DNA from 4 places in the Kluyvera ascorbata genome. Region 2 is predicted to be linked to each of the others. Evidence: predicted binding sites of a transcription regulator. Region 2 holds the regulator's gene; each other region holds the start of a gene.

Region 1 (2,206 bases), 560 kb from region 2:
GGCGCGAAGCTGTAAGGTGTTCGTTGCGCCCGGTCTGATAGCCGGGTAAGCAAAAGAAGGGCGGGTATGCGTAAGCAGCCCGCCTTTTTTCTTATCCCTGAACGACGACTGCCGCCGCGGCGATTTTGGCGCGTTCCACGGCCTCTTCAACGCTGTCTGCGGTTGCCAGCGCGACGCCCATGCGACGAGAACCCGCGATATCTGGTTTGCCAAACAGGCGCAGCTGTACGCCAGCATCCAGCGCATTCTGCACGTTATCAAAGGTGACGTTGCGACTGGTCAGCGTCGGCAGCAGTACGGCAGAAGCGGACGGACCGTACTGACGGATGCCGCCAATCGGCAGCCCGAGGAAGGCGCGAACGTGCAGGGCAAATTCCGATACATCCTGCGAAATCAGCGTCACCATGCCGGTATCGTGCGGGCGAGGGGACACTTCGCTGAATACCACGTCGTCACCGCACACAAACAGCTCCACACCGAAGAGACCGTATCCGCCCAGCGCCAGCACGACCTCGCGGGCGATCTCCTGCGCGCGTGCCAGCGCCAGTTCGCTCATCTGTTGCGGCTGCCAGGATTCACGATAGTCGCCATCTTCCTGGCGATGGCCGACAGGAGCGCAGAAGTGCACGCCGTCGACGGCGTTAACGGTCAGTAGGGTGATTTCGAAATCAAAATTAACCACGCCTTCCACAATCACTCGGCCCGCACCGGCGCGACCGCCTTCCTGCGCATACTGCCAGGCCTGCGCCAGCTGGTCTTCATGGCGAATAAAGGTCTGGCCTTTTCCGGATGAACTCATGACGGGCTTCACGATGCACGGCAGACCGATATCGGTGACCGCCTCACGGAACTGCGCTTCGCTGTCGGCAAAGTGGTAGGCTGAGGTTGGAAGCTTGAGGGTTTCTGCCGCCAGACGGCGAATGCCTTCGCGGTTCATCGTCAATTTGGTCGCCCGGGCGCACGGCACCACCTTCTGGCCCGCCTGCTCAAGCTCAATCAGCGTATCCGTGGCGATGGCTTCGATTTCCGGGACGATAAAGTCCGGTTTTTCCTGCGCAACCAGCGCTTTCAGGACATTGCCATCGAGCATGTTGATAACGTAAGCGCGGTGCGCGACGTGCATCGCTGGCGCATCGGCGTAACGATCGACGGCGACCACTTCAATGCCTAAGCGCTGGCATTCGATCGCCACTTCTTTACCTAACTCACCTGAACCCAGAAGCATTACGCGCGTCGCAGCGGGACGCAAAGCTGTTCCTAATAACGTCATTACCCATTCCACCGTCTATCCAAAGTTTGGCACATTATAAACGAAAACGTTTGCGTCTGTCTTGCGAGTGGCACAAAAGGCTGATGAAACGTAGGATGAGGGGATAGGTTAAGTTGGCAATGAGCGCGACTTTTGCCAGGCTTAATAATGAATTAACACAACAAGAAGAATAACGAGATGCCACCTAAAGCGAAACGGATACCCCACACCATGACATTGCATGGTGATACGCGCGTCGATAACTACTACTGGCTTCGCGATGACACCCGCACCAAACCGGCGGTGCTTGACTATTTACAGCAGGAAAACGCCTACGGGCGCGAAGTGATGTCCTCCCAGCGCAGTCTACAGGATCGCGTGCTGAAAGAGATTGTCGACAGGATCCCACCGCGTGAGGTCTCCGCGCCTTATATCAAAAACGGTTATCGCTACCGCCAGGTTTTTGAGCCGGGACGCGAATATGCGATTTACCAACGTCAGGCGTTAGATAGTGATGAATGGACGTTGCTGATTGATGAAAATAAGCGGGCGGCGCACAGCGAGTTTTATACCCTGGGCGGGCTGAACGTAGCGCCGGACAATAACCTGCTGGCGGTGACCGAAGATTTCCTTTCCCGCCGTCAGTACAGCCTGCGTATTCGCCATCTGGAAAACGAAACCTGGCTGCCAGAAGTGATTGACGATGTCTCGCCGGGCGTGGTGTGGTCAAATGACTCCCGCGTGCTTTACTACGTTCGCCAGCACCCCACGACGCTGTTGCCGTGGCAGGTCTGGCGGCATCAGGTTGGGGCATCTACGGAACAAGATGAACTTATCTATGAGGAGCAGGACGAGACGTTTTACGTCAGCCTGCACAAGACCTCTTCACGCCAGTACGTGGTGATTGTGCTCTCAAGCACCACGACCAGCGAAATGCTGCTGCTCGATGCTGACCAG
Region 2 (2,206 bases):
ATTGTTTACCAGGAGGTATTCAACGGCGTCTGGGATGCGCTGGCGGACGGTCGTGTGGAACTGGCGATTGGCGCAACCCAGGCGATTCCGGTCGGTGGCCGTTTCGCTTTCCGTGATATGGGGATGCTCAACTGGCATTGCGTGGTCGCCAGTACGCATCCGTTGGCTCGAATGGACGGTCCACTGAGCGACGACGTGTTGCGCAACTGGCCGTCGCTGGTGCGTGAAGATACGTCGCGATCTCTGCCGAAGCGAACGACCTGGCTGCTCGATAACCAAAAACGCGTGGTCGTGCCGGATTGGGCCTCAGCGGAAACCTGTATCTCGGCGGGGCTTTGTGCGGCGATGGTGCCAGGACATCAGGCGCAGCCGTGGCTGGAAAGCGGAGAGTGGGTCGTGTTACAGCTTGAGAACCCGTTCCCGGATGCCGCCTGTTGTCTGACGTGGCAGCAAAGCGAAGCGTCGCCGGCGCTTAACTGGTTGCTGGAGTATCTGGGGGATAGCGAAACGTTAAATGAAGAGTGGCTGCGGACACCCGAGTAGGGTGTCCGCGGGTCATGCTTAGCGGCGATAGTCGCGGAACGGACCGTCGGCCACGGAACGACGTTCGATAAGGCGCGGATGCACCTCAATCGATTGAGACGTCTCGCGTTTGCTGACGATGCGATCCATCAGCATATTGAAGGCCGTTTCGCCGAGTGAATCTTTCGGCTGATGAATGGTGGTCAGCGCTGGGGTGAAGAAACGTGAGTTGCGCACGTTATCATAGCCGATGAGCGAAATATCCTGCGGCACGCGCAGCCCCATCTCATCTGCCGCACACAGGGCACCCATCGCCATAATGTCCCCGCCGCAGAAGATAGCGGTAGGGCGCGGATGCTGTGACAGAATTTGTTGCATGGCGCGATAACCTGACTCTGGCTCAAAGTCACCCTGCACAATCCAGTTGGCTGGCACGTTAATTTGCGCTTCTTCCATGGCTTTCATAAAGCCCGCAAGACGGCCTGCGCCGGTGTTACGCTCCAGAGGGCCTGGGATCACGCCAATATCGCGGTGTCCGCGCTCAATCAGGTAACGGCCCGCGGTGTAACCACCTTCAAATGCGTTATCAATAACGGAGTCGGTAAAGTCTGCTTTGGCTTCGCCCCAGTCCATGACGACCATCGGGATGTGACGGTACTCTTCCAGCATCGACAGCAGCGACTCTGGGTACTCAGAGCACATGACCAGCAGGCCATCGACGCGCTTTTGCGCCATCATTGACAGGTAGGCGCGCTGCTTTTCCAGGTTGTTCCAGGCGTTACCCAGAATCAGGGTATAGCCTTTCTCAAAGCAGTTTTTCTCAACGGCTTCGATAATTTCGGCAAAGTAGGCCGCTTCGCTGCTGGTCGCCAGTAAACCAATCGATTTGGTATGGTTAACCTTGAGGCTACGGGCAACGGCGCTTGGCGAGTAGTGCAGCTCTTTGATTGCCGCCCAGACGGCTTCACGCGTCTCTTCAGCAACAAAACGCGTCTTGTTAATTACATGTGATACGGTTGTAGTGGAAACGTTTGCGCGCTTCGCTACATCTTTAATAGTTGCCATTCCATTTCACTCCAGACCCTGGCCTGCCCCTGATAAAATCGAAAGGAAAACGTTTGCCTTCACACACCCTGACGCAATTTTATGGATTGCGATTCGCCGGGAAAACGATACAGGACGACAGGAGGGGGTCAATGGCCGGTACGCTTATAAATAAGCGTCGAATTCTGACTTATCCTGGCGCAAAGTGGAAGAGCAAAAAACAACATCCTGCTAAAACTGTGAAGATTTTTGCGCAATACTGTGCAAAAATGAGTTAGCTCAGTTTTGCTGTGGAAATAAAAAGGAGAAAAAATTGATGAGTACCGAACTTAAGCTGTCGCTCTCTACCACCGTTATTACGCTGGCGCTGATCGTCGCTGCCGCGTTGACTGCCGTTCTGCATTAATTCCTCTGCGGGGGAGCGTCCGCTCCCTCCTGTCTGATTGTTACCGAATTCGCAATAATCTTTTGCAGTTTTGTACACTTCTGTTTTTCTGTGATTAATGTCATGCTTTTGCATTATGTCCTTATGCCGCGTCTGTTGTGCGGCCACTCGGAGCTTGAGCATGAAAATTAACTTCCCCTTACTGGCGTTAGCCGTCGGTGCCTTTGGTATCGGCACCACCGAGTTCTCGCCGAT
Region 3 (2,206 bases), 630 kb from region 2:
GGCGTTTTTTTTATCAAACATGTTCGGTGAGTCGTGCGGCACTTAACGTGGGAACCTGGATGTCCCGCCGATGCAATGCCTGCCAGAATGTCTCCAGCGCGCTGTCCAGTCGCGTGTGCAGATTCGGGCTGAACTGGGGCTTATGCTGATAATCGGTCACCTGGCTATCATCGGCAAAGACCCCCTGTAGGATCTCCTGGGCCTTCAACGCATTGAGCACTGGTTTCAAGGCGTAATCCACCGCCAGCATATGTGCCACCGTGCCGCCAGTTGCCAGTGGCAGCACAACTTTGCCTTCAAGCGCACGCTCAGGCAGCAGATCCAGCAGCGCTTTTAATGCGCCAGCGAATGATGCCTTATAGACCGGCGTGGCGATAATCAAGCCATCGGCGTGTGCCAACTGCTCGGTTAAGGTTTGCAGCGCGGGACTGTCAAAGCGGGCGTGAAACAGATCTTCGGGGTCGAAGTTCTGCAAATGCCAATGAAAAACTTCAACGTCGGCGGCAGAGAGTTTCTCCCGGGCATACTCCAGCAGGGCGCTGGAGCGAGAAGGAAAACGGGGGCTGCCTGCTAAAGTAATGACGCGCATGGTCTCTCCTTATAACTAAAAACAAACATTAATCTAAAATTGATAACATTTGCATCAGTGTGTCAGAGGGGAAACCCAGGGCGAAATACTTTTTCTGATGATGAATTACCAGAAAATGCATATGCGGAGTGACGTAGGGGTTGAATGGAGGGAAAACGATTGCGTTTTTTTTGCCATAGGTCAATTCCATTTTTGAGCGTTATCGCACATAATACGCCCCCGGTTTGCACACCGGGAATCCAGGAGAGTTCATGTACTATCCCTTCGTTCGTAAAGCACTTTTTCAGCTCGATCCAGAGCGCGCTCATGAATTAACGTTCCAACAATTACGTCGCGTCACCGGCACCCCGCTGGAAGCACTCGTGCGTCAAAAAGTACCGGAAAAACCGGTGACCTGCATGGGGCTGACGTTTAAAAATCCGCTGGGTCTGGCCGCAGGTCTGGATAAAGACGGCGAATGTATTGATGCCTTAGGGGCGATGGGATTCGGCTCTATTGAGATTGGAACCGTCACGCCGCGCCCACAGCCGGGTAACGACAAGCCACGCTTGTTCCGTCTGGTCGATGCCGAGGGGTTGATCAACCGCATGGGCTTCAATAACCACGGCGTTGATAACCTGGTCGAGAACGTAAAAAAAGCGCATTTCGACGGAATTCTGGGTATTAATATTGGTAAGAATAAAGATACGCCAGTAGAGCAGGGCAAAGATGACTATCTGATTTGTATGGAAAAAATCTACGCTTATGCGGGCTATATTGCGATTAATATCTCCTCACCAAATACCCCAGGGCTGCGTACGCTGCAATATGGTGATGCGCTTGACGATCTCCTTTCCGGTATTAAAAATAAGCAATCTGAACTTGAACAAAAGCATCATAAATTTGTTCCAGTGGCGGTGAAGATCGCGCCGGATCTTTCTCATGAAGAGTTGATCCAGGTGGCCGATAGTTTAGTTCGCCATAATATTGATGGGGTGATTGCGACCAATACCACATTGGATCGTTCTCTGGTTCAGGGGATGAAAAATTGCGATGAAATGGGTGGTTTAAGTGGTCGTCCATTACAATTAAAGAGCACTGAAATTATTCGTATGCTGTCAGCCGAATTAAAAGGTCAATTACCTATTATTGGCGTTGGCGGTATCGACTCGGTGATTGCCGCGCGCGAGAAGATGGCAGCCGGTGCGTCTCTGGTACAGATTTATTCCGGTTTTATTTTTAAAGGCCCGCCGCTGATTAAAGAAATCGTTACCCACATCTAGTATTTTTCCCAGTATTGTGATCCAGGGCTTTATTTCCGGCCCTGGTTGCATTATATTCCCGTATTGTTGCTTATTTAAACATATTGGTCTTTTATTATTTAAGGGAAAGTAACGCAGCGGAAGAACAGACAATGCATTGGATGCGAATATGATGGGAGAGAAAAATGCGAATTAAACCTGATGATAACTGGCGTTGGTATTATGATGAAGAGCACGATCGAATGATGCTCGATTTAGCCAATGGTATGTTGTTTCGTTCGCGTTTTGCTCGCCGAATGTTAACGCCCGATGCTTTTGCGCCAACCGGTTTTTGCGTTGACGATGCCGCGCTTTATTTCTCCTTTGAAGAAAAATG
Region 4 (2,206 bases), 1.3 Mb from region 2:
TAAGTTGTCGCTGCGAATAGTGCTGATTGAAATGGTAAACCGCGCCGATAAGCCCGGCGTCGTTGCCGTGGCTGACGGTATCGATATATTCAGCGATGCCGAACCAGGCCAGATGTTCGCGCATCAGCGCCAGGAAGCCAGGCCGCTCCACGATGCCGCCACCGATGAAAATGGTCTGCGGGTCAAACAGGTTCACCAGGTTATAAAGGCCGGTGCCGATATCATTGAGAAACTCCGACACCAGCCGCTGGCAGACGGCATCCCCCGCCTCAAAGCGGTCAAAAATTTCCTCGCCCGTCACCTCGTCCAGCGTTTTGCCGATATGCTGCGCGTAGCGATAGCGCAGCACGCGCAACGTGCAGTTTTCATTCATCGAGTAGCGACGAACGTCGCGAGCGCCGGGACGGGTGGTTTGCATATAACCGAATTCGCCAGCGCGAAAACGGGCACCGTGCACCAGTTGGTTGTTACAGAAGATAGCGCCGCCGATGCCGGTGCCGATGGTCATTACCAGGCAGTTAGCCATATCGCGAGCCTTGCCCTGCCAGCGCTCGGCCAACAGCACACAGTTCGCATCGTTCTCAATAGCGACCGGAAGCCCGGTTCGTTCTTCCAGCCACGCGTTAATGGCAAAGTTATCGAATTTACGAATGGCACCGCCCATTTCGATATAACCGGTATGGGGGTTAACGTAGCCCGGCGCGCTGATAGCGATACCGGTGCATTCAGGATGGGCCGCAATCCAACTTTCCATTGCCGCCAGAATCTGGTCGCCATCGCTGTCGCTGATGGGCTGTTTTCCTTTTTCGAGCAGTTCACCGCTTGCGGCAACAACGCCCATCTTTAACGCCGTACCTCCAATATCAAAGGCAGCAATCTTCATTCCGTTCATCCCTTGTGGCCGTTTTCACATCTGCTATTGGCTCTGCTGAAACAAAAACAGAAACCGGTTTCAGTGACATGATGTGGATTCGCCGTAATGGATGCAAGAACAAGGGTGTACCCGGTTTCATTTTCGTGAGCAGTATCATATTTGACCGATATATTGATGGAAACGATGGAAAAACCGGGCCACGAAAATTGGGATCAGAATAGGCTCGCAAACGTTTGCCTGGACTGATAGAATTGCGCCGATTTTTCTTGCTATCGCAAACGCGTGGAGACTTAGCAGTGACCGACAAAACCTCTCTCAGCTATAAAGATGCCGGTGTTGATATTGACGCAGGAAACGCTCTGGTTGACCGTATCAAAGGGGTGGTGAAGAAAACTCGCCGTCCAGAAGTGATGGGTGGATTAGGCGGTTTCGGCGCACTGTGCGCGCTGCCACAAAAATATCGCGAACCGGTGCTGGTTTCCGGCACTGACGGCGTTGGTACCAAATTGCGTTTAGCGATGGATTTAAAACGTCACGACACCATCGGGATCGATCTCGTGGCAATGTGCGTAAACGACCTGGTGGTTCAGGGCGCTGAGCCACTGTTCTTCCTCGACTACTATGCGACCGGTAAGCTCGACGTCGATACCGCAGCAAGCGTTATCAACGGCATCGCTGAAGGCTGCCTGCAGTCTGGCTGTGCGCTGGTTGGCGGCGAAACCGCTGAAATGCCGGGCATGTACCACGGTGAAGATTACGATGTGGCCGGTTTCTGCGTCGGCGTCGTTGAGAAATCAGAAATCATTGATGGCAGCAAAGTGACCGACGGTGACGTGCTGATTGCCCTCGGCTCCAGCGGCCCGCACTCCAACGGCTATTCGCTGGTGCGTAAAATTGTTGAAGTCAGCGGCTGCAACCCGGACACCACCCAGCTTGAAGGCAAAACACTGGCTGACCATCTGCTGGCACCGACCCGCATCTATGTGAAATCTATCCTGGAACTGATCGCCAGCGTTGATGTTCACGCCATTGCGCACCTGACCGGTGGCGGCTTCTGGGAAAATATCCCGCGCGTGCTGCCAGACAATACTCAGGCCGTTATTGATGAATCCTCCTGGCAGTGGCCAGCAGTATTCAACTGGCTACAGGATGCCGGTAACGTGAGTCAGCATGAAATGTACCGTACCTTCAACTGCGGCGTGGGCATGGTTATCGCGCTGGCGGCTGACCAGGCTGACAAAGCCATTGCGCTGATGAACGAAAAAGGTGAAAACGCGTGGAAAATCGGCTATATCAAAGCCTCTGATTCCGAACAGCGTGTGGTCATCGAAT

What was found. The regulator PurR, encoded in region 2, represses purine synthesis genes. The targets are predictions, from matches to a motif close to CANGCAAACGTTTGCNTG.
Region 1: a site for PurR is predicted at 1,310-1,327, ahead of purT (formate-dependent phosphoribosylglycinamide formyltransferase). Genes of this name have one in related genera too.
Region 3: a site for PurR is predicted at 738-755, ahead of pyrD (quinone-dependent dihydroorotate dehydrogenase). Genes of this name have one in related genera too.
Region 4: a site for PurR is predicted at 1,097-1,114, ahead of purM (phosphoribosylformylglycinamidine cyclo-ligase). Genes of this name have one in related genera too.

Annotation. Positions count from the first base shown of each region.
Region 1 covers NZ_CP096201.1:2,086,038-2,088,243, forward strand. The annotation lists gene MY052_RS09885 (bifunctional 4-hydroxy-2-oxoglutarate aldolase/2-dehydro-3-deoxy-phosphogluconate aldolase) at 1-15, shown strand, start outside; gene purT (formate-dependent phosphoribosylglycinamide formyltransferase) at 92-1,270, opposite strand; gene ptrB (oligopeptidase B) at 1,448-2,206, shown strand, end outside.
Region 2 covers NZ_CP096201.1:2,641,100-2,643,305, reverse strand. The annotation lists gene punR (DNA-binding transcriptional activator PunR) at 1-543, shown strand, start outside; gene purR (HTH-type transcriptional repressor PurR) at 562-1,587, opposite strand; gene cydH (cytochrome bd-I oxidase subunit CydH) at 1,883-1,972, shown strand; gene MY052_RS12495 (MFS transporter) at 2,133-2,206, shown strand, end outside.
Region 3 covers NZ_CP096201.1:3,269,405-3,271,610, reverse strand. The annotation lists gene ssuE (NADPH-dependent FMN reductase) at 14-589, opposite strand; gene pyrD (quinone-dependent dihydroorotate dehydrogenase) at 841-1,851, shown strand; gene zapC (cell division protein ZapC) at 2,016-2,206, shown strand, end outside.
Region 4 covers NZ_CP096201.1:1,382,716-1,384,921, reverse strand. The annotation lists gene bglK (beta-glucoside kinase BglK) at 1-883, opposite strand, end outside; gene purM (phosphoribosylformylglycinamidine cyclo-ligase) at 1,171-2,206, shown strand, end outside.